DNA from 2 places in the Streptomyces nodosus genome. Region 2 is predicted to be linked to the other one. Evidence: riboswitches for the same ligand, from Rfam matches in the RefSeq annotation. Region 2 holds a riboswitch; the other holds the start of a gene.
The links. Region 2 has a riboswitch for S-adenosylmethionine ahead of CP978_RS10375 (aminotransferase class V-fold PLP-dependent enzyme). Riboswitches for the same ligand answer to the same signal wherever they lie in the genome.
Positions count from the first base shown of each region.

Region 1: it holds a riboswitch for S-adenosylmethionine, as region 2 does, so the genes downstream of both, thrC (threonine synthase) here and CP978_RS10375 (aminotransferase class V-fold PLP-dependent enzyme) in region 2, are expected to answer to the same signal.

Region 1 is NZ_CP023747.1:3,487,127-3,494,225, forward strand. Features, by position in the region: gene CP978_RS15690 (cold-shock protein) at 295-498, opposite strand; gene CP978_RS15695 (ubiquitin-like small modifier protein 1) at 950-1,225, opposite strand; gene thrC (threonine synthase) at 1,269-2,549, opposite strand; SAM riboswitch class I at 2,568-2,724, opposite strand; gene CP978_RS15705 (glucosyl-3-phosphoglycerate synthase) at 2,884-3,855, shown strand; gene CP978_RS15710 (alpha,alpha-trehalose-phosphate synthase (UDP-forming)) at 3,969-5,399, shown strand; gene otsB (trehalose-phosphatase) at 5,440-6,285, opposite strand; gene CP978_RS15720 (DUF3263 domain-containing protein) at 6,379-6,606, opposite strand; gene CP978_RS15725 (ROK family protein) at 6,968-7,099, shown strand, end outside.
Region 2 is NZ_CP023747.1:2,271,278-2,281,183, reverse strand. Features, by position in the region: gene ctaE (aa3-type cytochrome oxidase subunit III) at 32-643, shown strand; gene qcrC (cytochrome bc1 complex diheme cytochrome c subunit) at 757-1,569, shown strand; gene qcrA (cytochrome bc1 complex Rieske iron-sulfur subunit) at 1,566-2,627, shown strand; gene qcrB (cytochrome bc1 complex cytochrome b subunit) at 2,624-4,261, shown strand; gene trpD (anthranilate phosphoribosyltransferase) at 4,402-5,466, shown strand; SAM riboswitch class IV at 5,667-5,783, shown strand; gene CP978_RS10375 (aminotransferase class V-fold PLP-dependent enzyme) at 6,149-7,510, shown strand; gene CP978_RS10370 (Lrp/AsnC family transcriptional regulator) at 7,553-7,834, opposite strand; gene CP978_RS10365 (rhomboid family intramembrane serine protease) at 7,831-8,562, opposite strand; gene CP978_RS10360 (hypothetical protein) at 8,717-8,956, shown strand; gene CP978_RS10355 (NYN domain-containing protein) at 8,991-9,906, shown strand, end outside.

The DNA.
Region 1 (7,099 bases), 1.2 Mb from region 2:
GAGCGGGCCGGACCGGGGCAGGCGGGCAGGCAGGCAGGCAGGCAGGCAGGCAGGCAGAACTATCCCGTTCCGGGCGCAGCGGTCCGGGACAGACCCGGGCGAGACGCCCCGCGAACCGGGCTCGAACCGGGCGGCGGACCGCCGGTGGACGGGCCGGTGCCCCGACGGGACACCCCGGGCTCATGAGGCCGTGGTCACCCGATGGGGCGAGGGGAACGGGACGAGGGGCTCGTATCCCGGGTGGGATACGAGCCCCTCGACACGTCGAACGGTTTCAGTCGTCGGCGCGCGACTTCAGCCGGCCACGCGGACCATGTCCGCCTGCGGCCCCTTCTGACCCTGCGAGATCTCGAACTCGACCCGCTGGCCCTCCTCCAGGGTGCGGTAGCCGTCCATCTGGATGGCGCTGTAGTGGACGAAAACATCCGCACCACCGTCGACCGCGATGAAGCCGTACCCCTTCTCCGCGTTGAACCACTTGACGGTGCCCTGAGCCATGCCTAACTCCCCTATTACTGGCCCTTGCACAGATCCACACTTCGCGGATCCGGGTCAGACCTCACCCCCCAACGGTTGGGGGCGTGCGCCGGAACGCGTCGACCGCGGCTGAATGTATCTGTCCAACTGCCGTCTGCAACAGGTCAATCGGACGAGAAATCCAGGCCTGGCCGGTCGGAGATATATGAATAATTTGCCCGAATTCAGGGCAAGTCGGGCCCCGTAAATAGAATGAATGGCGCAAAAGCCCTGCACACTTTGGCTGTTTCTCATCGGACCCGCGACAGGAACTCAGAGCATTCAGCGGGATGACCGGGAGCGCGTTCCCCAACTGTACCGCGCTCAACCATGCAGAATTGCCCCCTCCGCTTCACTCGCGGAGAGGGCAATTCGATGAACTCTCGGAGACCGGTGCGGCCGGAGGGCCGACGATCACGGGGGTGAGGCGCCGTCAGCCGCCCGCGACCGCCGGGATGATGGAGATCCCCGCGCCGTCCGGCGTCGCCGTCTGAAGGCCCTGCTCGAAGCGGACGTCGTCGTCGTTGACGTACACATTGACGAAGCGGCGCAGCTTGCCCTGGTCGTCCAGGACGCGGGCCGCGATGCCGGCGTGGTTCTTCTCCAGGTCGGCGATGACCTCCGCGACGGTGGCGCCGTCGGCGCTCACCTCGGCCCGGCCGCCGGTGTAGGGACGCAGGATGGTGGGAATGCGGACGTTGACGCTCATGGGGTGGGACCTCCGGTCGGGGTGAGAAGTGCGGGGCGGGCGCTCACGCGAGCCCGGCCTCGTGGAAGGAGTCGAGGTTCGGGCGGATCGTGGCGGTGAGCCCGGTGCCGGCCACCGCGTCCAGCGTCTTGAGTCCGTCGCCCGTGTTGAGCACGACCGTCGTCTTCGACGGGTCGAGGACGCCGTTCTCGATGAGCTTGCGCGTCACTCCGACGGTCACACCGCCGGCGGTCTCCGCGAAGATGCCCTCGGTGCGGGCCAGCAGCTTGATGGCGTCGACGATCTGTTCGTCCGTCACATCCTCCACCGCTCCCCCGGTGCGGCGGGCGATGTCCAGGACGTACGGGCCGTCCGCCGGGTTGCCGATCGCCAGCGACTTGGCGATGGTGTCCGGCTTCTGCGGCCGTACGACGTCATGGCCGGCCTTGAACGCGGCCGACACCGGCGAGCATCCCTCGGCCTGCGCACCGAAGATCTTGTACGGCGTGTCCTCGACGAGCCCCAGCCTGATCAGCTCCTGGAACCCCTTGTCGATCTTCGTCAGCTGGGAGCCGGAGGCGATCGGGACCACGATCTGTTCGGGCAGCCGCCAGCCCAACTGCTCGGCGATCTCGTACGCCAGGGTCTTGGACCCCTCCGCGTAGTACGGGCGGAGGTTGACGTTGACGAAGCCCCAGCCCTCACCGGCCGGGTCGCCGATCAGCTCGGAGCAGAAGCGGTTCACATCGTCGTAGGTGCCCTCGATGCCGACGAGGTCGCCGCCGTAGACCGCGGCCATGACGACCTTGCCCTGTTCCAGGTCGTGCGGGATGAACACACAGGAGCGCAGTCCCGCACGGGCCGCGGCGGCGCCGACCGCGCCCGCCAGATTGCCGGTGGAGGAGCAGGAGAGGGTGGTGAAGCCGAAGGCGCGGGCCGCCTCCAGCGCCTGGGCGACGACCCGGTCCTTGAAGGAGTGGGTGGGGTTGCCGGAGTCGTCCTTCACGAACAGCCCGCCGGTCACGCCCAGTTCGCGCGCCAGGTTGTCGGCCTGGACGAGCTTGGTCCAGCCCGGGTTCAGGTTGGGCTTGTCGGCGACGTCCGACGGGACCGGCAGCAGCGGCGCATAGCGCCAGATGTTCGCGGGGCCCGACTCGATCCGCTTCCGCAGTTCCTCCGTGTCATAGCCGGAGAAGTCGTAGGCGATCTCCAGCGGGCCGAAACACTCCTCGCAGGCGAAGACCGGGCCGAGCGGCACCCGATGGCCGCATTCCCGGCAGGAGAGTGCCGCGGCGGGACCGAGGTTCACGGAGTCGGTGGTGCGTGCAACTGTCTGCGCAGCCATATGAGGCGAGGCCCTTTCTCCTCATCTTCCTCACGACGCGTTTCGCCGTGAGACGGATTTGGCACCTTCCCTAGCCGGGAGCCTCGCGAAAACGATCATCACTGATCTACGAGAACCGACTGGAGGGTTGCCGGGGCTTCATCGGGCCGTTTCCCTCTGCCCCTCTGGATGAGCTGTATGCGGTTGTTTCACTGGTGACAGCCGGGGTGACCCCCGACATACGACGGTCACCGGCGTTGTTCAAGACTGTAACCGAAGGCAAGGACGGTTGAGATAGTCGTCCGAACCGCGAGATGGATCACATCGCCCCGTGAAACGTGAGGAGCCGCAGACCGTGCTGGAAGAAGTGGAGCGCTGGCTGAGCACCCGTTCCTGGTCCGTCGCCGATCGCCCGCTCCACAGGATCCTGGCCGCCAAGGGCGCCTCGGGCTCGTCCGTCAGCGTCGTGCTGCCCGCCCTCGACGAGGAGCGGACGGTCGGCGAGATCGTCTCCGTCATCCGTCGCGACCTGATGCGGCGGGTGCCGCTCGTCGACGAGATCGTGGTCGTGGACTCCGGGTCCACCGACCGCACCTCCGAGGTCGCCGCGGCGGCCGGCGCGAGGGTGGTGCACCGCGACACGATCCTGCCGCGCATCCCGGCCGTGCCCGGAAAGGGCGAGGTGCTGTGGCGCTCGCTGCTGGTCACCCGGGGGGACATCGTCTGTTTCGTCGACGCGGACCTCAGGGAGTTCTCCTCGGACTTCGTCACCGGGATCGTGGGCCCGCTGCTCACCGACCCGGGGGTGGACCTCGTCAAGGCGATGTACGACCGGCCGCTGACCGTGGCGGGCGAGGGCGCCGCCGGCGCGGTCGCGGCGGGCCAGGGCGGACGCGTCACCGAACTGATGGCACGCCCGCTGCTCAATATGCACTGGCCGCAGCTGGCCGGTTTCGTGCAGCCGCTCGGCGGTGAGTACGCCGCCCGCCGCTCCCTGCTGGAACGGCTGCCGTTCCCGGTCGGGTACGGGGTGGAGCTGGGCATGCTGGTCGACGCCCTGCATCTGGTGGGCCTGGACGCCCTCGCCCAGGTCGATGTGGGCGTGCGCATCCACCGCCACCAGGACGGCCGGGCGCTGGGCCGGATGGCCGCCGCGATCTACCGCACCGCACAGCTCCGGCTCGCCCGGGGCCATCTGATCCGGCCCTCCCTCACCCAGTTCGAACGGGGCGAGGGCGGTTTCGAGCCACGCACCTATGCGGTGGACACGGAGGAGCGGCCGCCGATGGTGGAGATCACCGAGTATCTGGAGCGCGAGGCCGCCTAGGGTGCACGGCCGCGTGCGGCTCCCGCGCGGGGCCTCGCCCAGGGCCTGCGCCAAGGTCCGCATACGGCCGAACCGTACGTTTGAGCGTTTTCGGGTCGGGCTAGTTTCGTGGCATGGCTTCCACGCATACGGCATCCGTACTCGTCGCCTCCAACCGCGGCCCGGTCTCGTACGCGCTGGACGAGGACAGGCGGCTCACCGCGCGGCGCGGCGGTGGCGGACTGGTCTCGGGTCTGTCGGCGATCGGCCCGGACACCGACGCCGTCTGGGTCTGCTCCGCCCTGGGCGACGGCGACCGGGAGGCCGTACGGCGGACCGGTGGCGCGCTCGACCCGGCCGACACCGGCGGCCGGCGCGTGCGGATGCTGGACATCGATGCCCAGGTGCACAGCGACGCGTACAACGGCATCGCCAACTCGGTGCTCTGGTTCATCCACCACATGCTCTATCAGACGCCGCTGGAGCCGGTCTTCGACGCGGGGTTCCGGCGGCAGTGGGCGGCGTACGAGTCCTACAACCGCGCGTTCGCCGAGGCGCTGGCCGAGGAGGCGGGTCAGGGGGCGGCGGTGCTGATCCAGGACTACCACCTCGCGCTGGCCCCCCGGATGCTCCGCGAGCTGCGGCCCGATCTGCGGATCGGCCATTTCTCGCACACCCCCTGGGCGCCGCCGGACTACTTCCGGCTGCTGCCCGACGACATCGCGGCGCAGCTGCTCGGCGGGATCCTGGGCGCGGACCGGGCGGCGTTCCTCACCCGGCGCTGGGCGGACGCCTTCACGGACTGCTGTCATGCGGTCCTCGGCCCCGGCATCCCCTCGGGCACCCGTGTCGGGGTGCACGGTCTGGGCGCGGACGCCGAGTTCCTCCGGGAACGGGCGCACCGGCCGGACGTGGACGAGCGGATGGCGACGCTGCGGCGGCAGATCGGCACGGCCCCCGACGGGGGTCCCCGCCGGACGATCGTGCGGGTGGACCGCACCGAGCTGTCCAAGAACATCGTGCGCGGGCTGCTGGCGTACGAGGAGCTGCTCCAGTCGTATCCGCAGTGGCGCGAACGGGTCGTGCACATCGCCTTCGCCTATCCGTCCCGCCAGGACCTGGCCGTGTACCGCGCCTACACGGCGGAGGTCCAGCGGGTGGCCACGGAGATCAACTCCCGTTACGGGACGCCCGGCTGGACCCCCGTCGAGCTGCATGTGAAGGACGACTTCGCGCGCTCGCTGGCGGCCTACCGGCTGGCGGACGTCGCCCTGGTGAACCCCATCCGGGACGGCATGAACCTGGTTGCCAAGGAGGTCCCGGTGGTCTCCGACGAGGGCTGTGCGCTGGTGCTGTCCCGGGAGGCGGGGGCCCATGAGGAGCTGGGCGAGGAGGCGTTGACGGTGAACCCCTACGACATCGGGGGCACGGCGGCGGCCCTGCACACGGCGCTGTCGATGCCTTCCGGGGAGCGCACGGAACGCACCAAGCGCCTCACCGCCCAGGCCACGGCACTTCCCCCGGCCCGGTGGTTCCTGGACCAGCTGGCGGCCCTGGAGGGATGACCGGCCGCCGGGTGCCTGCCGACGGGGCGGGACCGGCCGGTCAGGGCAGTCGTCGTGCCAGGGCCCTCAGGAGGCGCACCACGCCTTCCGGGCCGTCGACCACGAGGTCCGCGCGCTCGGCCAGTTCCGCCACCTCCTCGCTGCCGCTGCAGACGAGCAGTCCGGGCACGCCGTCGGAGCGGAGCTTGTCGACGGCGGCGAAGGCGGAGAGGTCGCCGAGGTCGTCACCGGCGTACAGCACCGCTCCGGCGCCGATCTCGCGGACGTACTCCCGCAGGGCCACGCCCTTGTCCATCCCCGGGGGGCGCAGCTCCAGGACCATACGGCCGGGTTCGACGATCAGACCGTGGCGGGCGGCGAGGTCGGCGAGGGGCCGGCGGAGGGCCTCGAAGGCGGCCGACGGATCCTCGGCGCGGCGGGTGTGGACGGCGACGGAGCGGCCCTTCTCCTCGATCCAGGTGCCGTGCCAGGCCCCGATCCGGTCGAGGAGGCCGGGCAGTTCGGCGCGGACGGCGGCGACCCCGGGATGGGGGGCGGGGGCGTGGACGGTGCCGGTGCGGGCGTCCCAGCGTTCGGCGCCGTAGTGGCCGAGGACGACCAGCCGGTCGAGTCCGGGTACGCCGGCGAAGCCGCCGTGGCGGACGGCGACCCCGGCGGGGCGGCCGGTGACGACCGCGACGGAGGCGACCTTCGGGGCGAGGGCCGCGAGGGCGGGGACCGCGTCGGGGTGGGCGCGGGCCTGGTCGGGGTCGGGGACGATCGGGGCGAGTGTCCCGTCGAAGTCGAAGGCGAGTACGGCCCGCCCCGGCCGCTCCAGGATGGCGTCGAGTCCGTCGCGCCCTGCCTGGGTGGCGGGCGTCGGCAAGGAGTCCCTATGGCTGCCCATGGCACGACCCTAGCGGCGCGGGGCGGGGCCCACCCATGACTCGGGGCATGCGCACGGCGCTTTTCGGTCGCCGCGATCCGCTGCGCGGCGGGCTCAGCGCTCCGCTCGGCGGGACTCCCGGACCCGGCGGAGCCGGTTGACGGTGACCGGGGCGTGCGCCAGGGCCCTCGGATCGTCCAGCAGGGCGTTGAGCAGTTGGTAGTACCGGACGGGCGCCAGCCCGAGCCGCTCCCGTATGGCCCGCTCCTTGGCCCCGGGCCCCGGGAATCCCCGCTCCTCCAGGGCGAGAATCGCCTTCTCCCGCACGGTCAGCTCCTCCATGCCCGACACGGTAACCGGCCCCACCGACATCACCGCCGGCCACCCGGCCCGGCACCGTGCGCGGCTGCCGCCCCCGGACAGGGGGGCGTCATGCGCGGCTGCCACCCCCGGACGCAGGCATGCCAGGAGCGGCGAGCGCCGCTCCACCGCTTCCCACGGTCACCGGGCGCACCGCAGCCCGGCCCCCGGTCCGGGGGGTGACCCAGCGCTTCCGCCCGGCCCGGGGAGGGTGACTCGGCGCTTCCCCCGGCCCGGTGCGCCCCGGACCCGGTGCCGTCGCCCGGGGTGCGGGCCGTCCGGAAGGGATCCCCCCGTGTAAGTGGACTAGACCTCTTCCGGGTGTACGCGCCACACTGTTCTCGTGGAACATGTCATCGCCCTCGATGTGGGCGGCACCGGGATGAAGGCCGCACTGGTGGGGGCCGGGGGCGAGCTGCTGCATCAGACGCGCCGGGACACCGGGCGCGAGCGGGGGCCCGACGCGGTGGTGGAG
Region 2 (9,906 bases):
GGGCGGGATAAGCGACCGACATAATGTCGGCGTGGCGACAGCAACGACAGTAGAAACCGGGCACGCGCACCCGTCGGTCAATCGACCGAACCTCACCAGCGTCGGAACCATCATCTGGCTGAGTTCCGAGCTGATGTTCTTCGCGGCCCTCTTCGCGATGTACTTCACCCTGCGATCGGTGACCGGGCCGACTCACTGGAAGGAGATGGCGAGCCATCTCAACTTCCCGTTCTCGGCGACGAACACCACGATCCTGGTGCTTTCCTCCCTGACCTGCCAGCTCGGCGTGTTCGCCGCCGAGCGCGGTGACGTGAAGAAGCTCCGGGGCTGGTTCATCGTCACCTTCATCATGGGTGCGATCTTCATCGGTGGACAGATCTTCGAGTACACCGAGCTGGTCAAGGAGGACGGCCTCTCGCTCTCCTCGGACCCGTACGGCTCGGTGTTCTACCTGACCACCGGCTTCCACGGTCTGCACGTGACGGGAGGTCTCATCGCCTTCCTCCTGGTCCTCGGCCGCACCTACGCGGCGCGGAGGTTCACCCATGAGCAGGCGACCGCCGCCATCGTCGTGTCCTACTACTGGCACTTCGTCGATGTCGTCTGGATCGGCCTCTTCGCCACGATCTACATGATCAAGTAGTCGGCCGTCGCGTGCGGCGGACGTTCACCCGAAAGGGGAGAACCGATCGCCCTCGACGATCCGATCCATTCCCAGAAGCATCGACGCAGAAGATCCTGACACCGGGGTAATCCGTGAAAAAGCTCTCCGCACGACGACGCCATCCGCTGGCGGCGCTCGTCGTCCTACTCATCGCGCTGACGGTCTCCGGGGGGTTGTACGCCGCGTTCGCGCCCGCCGAGAAGGCCCAGGCCGATGACACCGCCCAGTCCCTCGCCATCGAGGAGGGCAAGAAGCTCTACCAGGTGGGCTGCGCCAGTTGCCACGGCACCGGCGGTCAGGGCTCCTCCGACGGCCCGTCCCTCGTGGGCGTGGGCTCGGCGGCCGTCGACTTCCAGGTCGGCACCGGCCGGATGCCCGCCGCCACCTCGCAGGGCCCCCAGGTGCCGAAGAAGAAGGCCATCTACACGCAGGCCCAGATCGACCAGCTCGCGGCGTACGTCGCCTCCCTCGGCGCCGGCCCGGCCGTCCCGGCCAAGAGCGACTACAGCCCCGAGGGTGCCGACATCGCCAAGGGTGGCGAGCTGTTCCGTACCAACTGTGCCCAGTGCCACAACTTCACCGGTAAGGGTGGCGCGCTGACGCACGGCAAGTACGCACCGAGCCTGGAGGGCGTCGCCCCCAAGCACATCTACGAGGCCATGCAGACCGGCCCGCAGAACATGCCGTCCTTCCCCGACACCACGATGTCGCAGCAGAACAAGAAGGACATCATCGCGTACCTCGACGCGGTCAACGGCGACCAGACCGAGAGCCCCGGTGGCCTCACGCTGGGCGGTCTCGGCCCGGTTTCCGAAGGCCTGTTCGCCTGGATCTTCGGCCTCGGCGCGCTGATCGCGGTCGCCGTCTGGGTCGCCGCTCGGACCGCAAAGGCCAAGAAGTCATGAGTAGCCACGACATTCCAGAAGAGAACCTGCCTGTCGAGCAGGACGCCACGCACGGTGCCGCCGTGACCGTCGCGGACGAGAACCACCCGTTCGCCGACCCGGGCCTGCCGCCCCACGAGCACCGCATCCAGGACATCGACGAGCGGGCCGCCAAGCGCTCCGAGCGCACGGTCGCCCTGCTGTTCACGCTGTCGATGCTGGCCACCGTGGGCTTCATCGCCTCGTACGTCACCATCGAGCCGAACAAGTCGATCTACGTCTTCCCGATCGGGCACATCAGCGCGATGAACTTCGCGCTGGGCCTGACGCTGGGCGTGGCGCTGTTCGCCATCGGCGCGGCCGCGGTCCACTGGGCCCGCACCCTGATGTCCGACGTCGAGGTCGCCGACGAGCGGCACCCGATCGAGGCGCCGCCGGAGGTCAAGGCGAAGGTCCTCGACGACTTCCAGCAGGGCGCCAAGGAGTCCCAGCTCGGTCGCCGCAAGCTGATCCGTAACACGATGTTCGGCGCGCTCGCGCTGTTCCCGCTCTCCGGCGTGGTGCTGCTGCGCGACCTGGGCCCGCTGCCCGGGACCAAGCTGCGGCACACCATGTGGTCCAAGGGCAAGCTCCTCGTCAACATGAACACCAACCAGCCGCTGCGTCCCTCGGACGTCGCGGTCGGGTCGCTCACCTTCGCCAAGCCCGAGGGCCTGGAGGAGCACGACGAGGACTTCCAGACGCAGATCGCCAAGGCGGCCCTGATGATCGTCCGGCTCCAGCCGGAGAACATCAAGGACAAGCAGGAACTCGAGTGGTCCCACGAGGGCATCGTGGCCTACTCGAAGATCTGCACCCACGTCGGTTGCCCGATCTCCCTGTACGAGCAGCAGACGCACCACGCCCTCTGCCCGTGCCACCAGTCCACCTTCGACCTCTCCGACGGTGCCCGGGTCATCTTCGGCCCGGCCGGTCACGCCCTGCCGCAGCTGCGCATCGGCGTCAACGCGGACGGTTACCTCGAAGCGCTCGGCGACTTCGCGGAGCCCGTCGGTCCTGCTTTCTGGGAGCGCGGATGAGTACTACGACGACCAACGACTCCGCTTCGCGCGGAAGGGCGCCGGCCGGCGAGCGCATCGCCGACTGGGCCGACGGCCGCCTGGGGATCTACTCCCTGGCCAAGTCCAACATGCGGAAGATCTTCCCCGACCACTGGTCGTTCATGTTGGGCGAGGTCTGCCTCTACAGCTTCATCATCATCATCCTCACGGGTGTGTATCTGACGCTGTTCTTCCACCCGTCGATGAACGAGGTGGTCTACAACGGCAGCTATGTGCCGCTGCAGGGCCAGCTGATGAGCGAGGCCTTCAACTCGACGATGCACATCAGCTTCGACGTCCGCGGTGGTCTGCTGATCCGGCAGATCCACCACTGGGCGGCGCTGATCTTCCTCGCCGGCATGTTCGTGCACATGATGCGCGTGTTCTTCACGGGCGCGTTCCGCAAGCCGCGTGAGGTCAACTGGCTGTTCGGCTTCCTGCTGTTCGTCCTGGGCATGTTCACCGGCTTCACCGGTTACTCGCTCCCGGACGACCTGCTCTCCGGCACTGGTGTCCGCTTCATGGAGGGCGCGATCCTGTCCGTGCCGATCGTCGGCACGTACCTGTCGTTCTTCCTCTTCGGCGGGGAGTTCCCGGGCGGCGACTTCGTGGCCCGCTTCTACTCGGTCCACATCCTGCTGCTGCCGGGCATCATGCTCGGCCTGGTGGTCGGCCACCTGATCCTGGTCTTCTACCACAAGCACACCCAGTTCGCGGGCCCCGGAAAGACGAACAACAACGTCGTCGGCATGCCGCTGCTGCCGGTGTACATGGCCAAGGCCGGCGGCTTCTTCTTCCTGGTCTTCGGTGTCATCACGGCCGTCGCGGCGATCGCCACGATCAACCCGATCTGGGGCATCGGCCCCTACCGTGCCGACCAGGTGTCCACCGGCGCACAGCCGGACTGGTACATGGGCTTCTCCGAGGGCCTGATCCGTGTGATGCCGGGCTGGGAGATCGACTTCCTGGGCCACACGCTCGTCCTGGGTGTGTTCATCCCACTGATGATCTTCCCGCTGGTCCTGGTCGCGATCGCGGTCTACCCGTTCATCGAGTCCTGGGTCACCGGCGACAAGCGCGAGCACCACATCCTGGACCGCCCGCGCAACGCGCCGACGCGTACCGCCTTCGGTGCCGCGTGGATCTCCTGGTACTTCGTGCTGCTGGTGGGTGGTGGAAACGACCTCTGGGCCACCCACTTCCACCTGTCGATCAACGCGATCACCTGGTTCGTCCGCATCGCCTTCTTCGTGCTGCCGGTCATCGTGTTCGTCATCACCAAGCGGATCTGCCTCGGCCTCCAGCGCCGGGACCGCGACAAGGTGCTGCACGGCCGCGAGTCGGGCATCATCAAGCGGCTGCCGCACGGTGAGTTCATCGAGGTCCACGAGCCGCTCAGCCAGGAGCAGCTGCACACGCTCACGGCGCACCACCAGTACCAGCCGGTCGAGGTCGGCCCGCTGGTCGACGAGAACGGTGTCGAGCGGAAGCTGAAGAGCTCGGAGAAGCTGCGCGCCAAGCTCAGCAGCGGCTACTACGGGGAGACCAACCAGATCCCCAAGCCCACGGCCGAGGAGTACAAGGAGATCACCAGCGGCCACGGCCACCACTGATCGCTGCACACGCCACGCCACGGTCGAAGGGCCCCGTCCATGCACTGGACGGGGCCCTTCGCCGTGCTCCGCGCTGGATAGGGTGGAGCAAGTCGACACACTCGCGTCCCGTCAGGGACACACCCACCCAGGAGCGGCTGATGAGCGCTGTGAACCCCGCTGGAGGCGACACCGCGGCGGGCCGTTCCTGGCCCGGCGTACTGAACGGCCTGCTCGGCGGCCACGACCAGAGCGCGGACGACACGGCCTGGGCGATGGACCGGATCATGCGCGGCGAGGCGACGGACGCCCAGATCGCCGGGTTCCTGGTGGCGCTGCGGGCCAAGGGCGAGACGGTCGAGGAGATCACCGGCGTCGTCCGGGCGATGTACGAGCACGCGAATGTGATCGAGGTGCCCGGAGCGACCGTCGACATCGTGGGCACCGGGGGCGACGGCGCGAGGACGGTGAACATCTCCACGATGTCCTCGATCGTGGTGGCCGGCACCGGCGCGAAGGTCGTCAAGCACGGCAATCGGGCCGCGTCCTCCGCGTCCGGCTCCTCGGACGTGCTGGAGAAGCTCGGGGTCAATCTGGGGCTGACGGTGGAGCGGGTGGCCGAGGTGGCCGAGGAGGCCGGGATCACCTTCTGCTTCGCGGTGAAGTTCCACCCGGCGCTGCGGCATGTCGCCGCGGCACGTGGCCAGCTGGGCATCCGCACCACGTTCAATGTGCTGGGCCCGCTGACCAACCCGGCGAAGGTGAAGGCACAGGCGGTGGGCGTCGCGGATCCGCGGATGGCGCCGATCGTGGCGGGCGTCTTCGCCGAGCGCGGCAACTCCTCCCTGGTCTTCCGGGGCGACGACGGCCTGGACGAGCTGACGACCACCTCGACGTCACGGGTGTGGATCGTGCGCGACGGCAAGGTCACCGAGGAGACGTTCGACCCCCGGGACGTCGGTATCGAGATGGTGCCGGTGGAAGCCCTGCGGGGCGCCGACGCGTCGTACAACGCGGAGGTCGCCCGACGGCTGCTGGCGGGTGAGACGGGCCCGGTGCGGGATGCGGTCCTGTTGAACTCGGCCGCCGCACTGGTGGCGCTGGAGGCCGGGGACGGCCCACTGGCGGACCGGTTGCGGGCCGGGATGGAGAAGGCAGCGGAGTCGATCGACTCGGGGGCGGCGCAGCGCGCCCTGGACCGGTGGGTGGCCGCGAGCAACGCGTAGCGCCTGCGGCGGGCGGGCCGAGGAGGTGTGTGGTTCCCCCGGCCCGCGACCCGCCTCGCCGCACGGGCGCCGGCCCGCACACCGCCGTGCCGCTCTCCCCGCCCGCTCCGCGCGGCGGCCCACGGGCCGGGGCAGGCCCACGTCCCGCCATCCGGACATGAGTTGCGGCCCGGAGATCACTTCACGTACCGTCCTGAACAGGTCATGAGCGACAGTCATTCGGCCCCGGCCGACTGTCCGGCAACCCTCCGTCCGTGGCGGGGTGCCCCGGGTGAAGACCAGGCCGTGGGCAGCGAGGTCCGCGGCAAGCGCGGACCCCTCGTATCACCAGGGGTCCTGGTCGTTCGAGGGAGCCTTCCGTGAGCAAGCGAATGTGCTAGGGCCTGTCTGGCCATTCCCGCCGGGCCCGCGACGTCTGGCACCGCACCTCGCCGCGTTGTCGGGACGCCCACGTACGCCCAGTACGGGGGCGACCCTCCGCCTTGCGATGCACGGCACCAGACGCCGCGGCCTTCTCCGACGCGAATGGTCAGACAGGCCCTAGGGCCGCAGAGCCCCGCCTCCGCAACCCCTCTTCACCTTTCACCTTTTCCTGTGCCATGGCGCCGTCGCGCACCGTCGTACCGACGTCGAGCGCGCCGTCCGGCACGGTGATTCCGCCTGCTTTCACGGGAGTGCACCCATGTCCGTCTCCACCGCTGCCGCCGACCGGTCCGTTTGTTCCCCGCTGCCCGTTCTGGGGCGTGATGTCACCGTCCCGCTCGTCACGGGTGGCGAGGTCACCTATGCCGCCCTCGACTACGCGGCCAGCGCCCCCGCGCTCCAGCGGGTCTGGGACGACGTGGCGGCGTACGCGCCGTACTACGGCAGCGTCCACCGGGGCGCCGGCTACCTCTCGCAGTTGTCCACGGACCTCTTCGAGAACGCCCGCGGGACCATCGCCGAGTTCCTCGACTGCCGTCCCGAGGACCAGGTGATCTTCACCCGGTCCACCACCGACTCGCTCAATCTGCTCGCCGCCGCCCTGCCCGCCGACTGCCGGGTCTTCGTCTTCGAGACCGAGCACCACGCCGCACTGCTGCCCTGGCCGGAGGACCGGGTGACCTGCCTGGACGCCCCGCGCACCCCGCAGGAGGCCGTGCGGACCCTGGAACGTGCCCTTGCGGACCGCGCACCCCACGGCCCGGCCCTGGTCTGTGTCACCGGTGCCTCCAATGTCACCGGAGAGCTGTGGCCGGTGCGTGAACTCGCGGCGGCCGCCCATGCCCACGGCGCCCGTATCGTCCTGGACGCCGCCCAACTCGCCCCGCACCACCCGGTGTCCGTGCGCGGGCTGGACGTCGACTGGGTCGCCTTCTCCGGCCACAAGCTGTACGCGCCCTTCGGCTCCGGAGTGCTGGCCGGCCGTGCCGACTGGCTGCGCCGGGCCGAGCCGTACCTCGCGGGCGGCGGCGCCAGCCGGAAGGTCACCCGGCTCCAGGACGGGGCGGTGCGGGTCGACTGGCACGAGAGCGCCGCCCGGCACGAGGCCGGCTCGCCCAATGTGATCGGCGCCTACTCCATCGCCTCCGCCTGCACCGCGCTCACCCAGGCCGGCTTCGACACCCTCGTCGCCCGGGAGCAGCAGCTGATCCGCAGGATCAGGGAGGGGCTCGCCGAGGTCCCCGAGGCCAGGGTGCTCTCCCTCTTCGGCGACGACGCCCCGCGCGTCGGAGTCATCTCCTTCGTCGTCGAGGGCTGGAACAGCTCCCACTTCGCCGCGGCGCTGTCCGCCGAGTACGGCATCGGGGTCCGCGACGGACTCTTCTGCGCCCACCCGCTGGTGCGCCTGCTGCTGGGCGGGGACCCCCAGAGTCAGGGGGAATGCGGCGCCCCCGAGGCGGCCCCCGGAGAGACCTCCCTGAACGCGATCCGGGTCAGCTTCGGCGCGGGCACGCCCGACGAGCACATCGAGCGCTTTCTGGCCGCGGTGCGGGAGCTGGTCGAGAACGGTGCGAAGTGGGAGTACCGCACGGAGGGCGGCCGCTGCGTCCCGGCGGTGTGACCCTGGGTGACCCCGGGCCGGCGCGGGGCGGTGTTCGTGGGATCAGGCGTCGAGGCCGATCGCGAACGCCGCCTCCAGGTCGTGCTGCGAGTAGGTGCGGAACGCGACATGCGTGTCCGTGGCCTCCACTCCGGGGATCTTGCTGATCCGCCCCGGGATGACGTCCGCGAGATCCTCGTGCTGCCGCACCCGCACCATCGCGATCAGATCGTAGGTACCGGTCACGGAGAACACCTCGCTGACGGAGTCCAGCGAGGCGATCTGCTCGGCGATCTCGGGGATCCGGTCCACGCTGGTCTTGATGAGGACGATCGCGGTGATCATGGCTGGTGCTCTCCCTCGGGGGCCTGGGCTGGGGGTTTCACCCTACTCGTACGGCCATGGCGCACCCAGGCGTAGAGGAAGCCCAGGGAGAAGCCGACCAGATGGGCGAGGTAGGCCACCCCGGGGCCCTGGGTGGCGCGGCGGGCCGCCATCCACTGCAGGCCCGCCCAGAAGGGCAGCACCACCCAGGCGGGGAAACGCAGCGGCAGGAAGAACAGGAACGGGAAGAGACTGGTCACCCTGGCCCTGGGGAAGAGGAACAGGAACGCGCCGAGCACCGCGGAGATCGCCCCGGACGCCCCGACCAGGGTCTCCGTCGAGCCGGCGTTGGCCGCCGCGTACCCGAGCAGCGCCAGATAGCCGCAGCCCAGGTAGAACAGCGTGAACTCCAGGTGGCCCATCCGCTCCTCCGCCATGGCTCCGAAGACGTAGAGGAAGAGCATGTTGCCCAGCAGATGCACCCAGCTTCCGTGCACGAACAGCGCCGTCGCAGGGGTGAACAGCGCCCGGGGGTTCCCGTCGAACAGCTCCGCGGGCACCACGCCCCAGCGGGCGAAGTAGGCGCGCTGCGCGGCCAGCAGCGCGTCCCCGGTGCCGTAGGACGGATCCAGACCCGAGGCCGGTCCGGCCACGAAGATCAGACAGCACAGGCCGATCAGTCCGTAGGTCATCGGGGCCGGATGTGCCCGCAGTGCTCCGGTGGCCGCCCTGGTCCAGGTGCTGATCATGGGACAGAGCATGGCGTAACCGGACCGATCGGCGCAGAGTGCCTCGCCGCTCGGGACGGGCGGGCGGCGACCGCCCGTCAGGCCGTAGGGTTACCACCCACACGCTCCAGGGAAGCTGGCGCATCACGGAGACTGGAAGAAGGAAACAGCCACGATGACGGTTCCCCTGCCGACCGGGACGACCCGCTGGCGGTGCACGCTCTGCGGCAACCTCACGCGCTTCGACGTCACGCGTTCGTCGAAGGTCGTCGAGTACGTCCACCTCGATCTGGCCGGAGAACCGAGGGTCGAGGAGCGCGAGGTGGTCAGTGAGACCATCGAGTCGGTGCGTTGCCGCTGGTGCAACGCCGTGGATCAGGTGGAACTGGTGGACAGGCCGGGCACCGGCTCCTGACGGAGCCGGCCCTGTGGGGACAGTGGGGTGACGGATGGTGGAGACCACGGGCGGGGAGCCGGTCGACGGCACCGCTGAGGTGCTCGACCGTCCGCTGCCCGACGGTGTGCGGCGCCGTGTGGTGCAGATCGTGTCCGACGGCTTCGGTGGGCTGACCCTCGTGGAGCTGCCCGCACAGCTGAGGCAGTACGCCCGGTTCACCCCCAGTCGCAGGGCGAAGTTCGCCGGCAACGCCATGGCGGCGGCCCTGGAGACCGATGCGCTGTTCCGGCAGCGCATCGCGGAACAGCTCAGGGAGACCCAGCCCGAGCTGGTCGGCGCCCTGGACTCCGGCTCGCCGCCCCCGGCCGCGGACCCGCTCGATGTGGCGGCCGTGGCCTATGTGCTGCGCCCGGCGGGCTGGGTGAAGCTGGTGACCGCCGCCGGTGAGGAGGCCCTGCGCGCGGACGCCGAGCGCGTCGACGAGGAGAGCCGGGCCGAGCTGGACCGGCTGCGCGAGGAGCTGGTGGCCGCCCGCGGCCAGACCCGCGCCGAGTCCGAGCGGCTGCGGACGGAGCTGGACGCGGCGCGCAAGGAAGCTGAATCGCTTCACCGTAAGCTGCGGGCCGCTCTCAGCGACGTCAAGCGCGGCGAGGCGGCCCTGCGCAAGCTCCAGGGCGAGGTCGAGGCGGTGCGGGCCGAGGGTCAGGCGCAGCTGTCCGCCGCCGAGAGCGAGACCCGGCGGCTCAAGGCGCGCCTCGGTGAGACGGAGGCCGCCCTGGAGGCCAGTCGCCGGGCGGCGCGTGAGGGGCGCAGCGTCGAGGACATGCGGGTGCGGCTGCTCCTGGACACCGTGCTGGACGCGGCCCAGGGGCTGCGGCGGGAGTTGGCGCTGCCGCCGGTCTCCGTGCGCCCGGCCCAGACCGTGGACGCCGTGGAGCCGGGGCGGATGACACCCAAGGACATCGCCG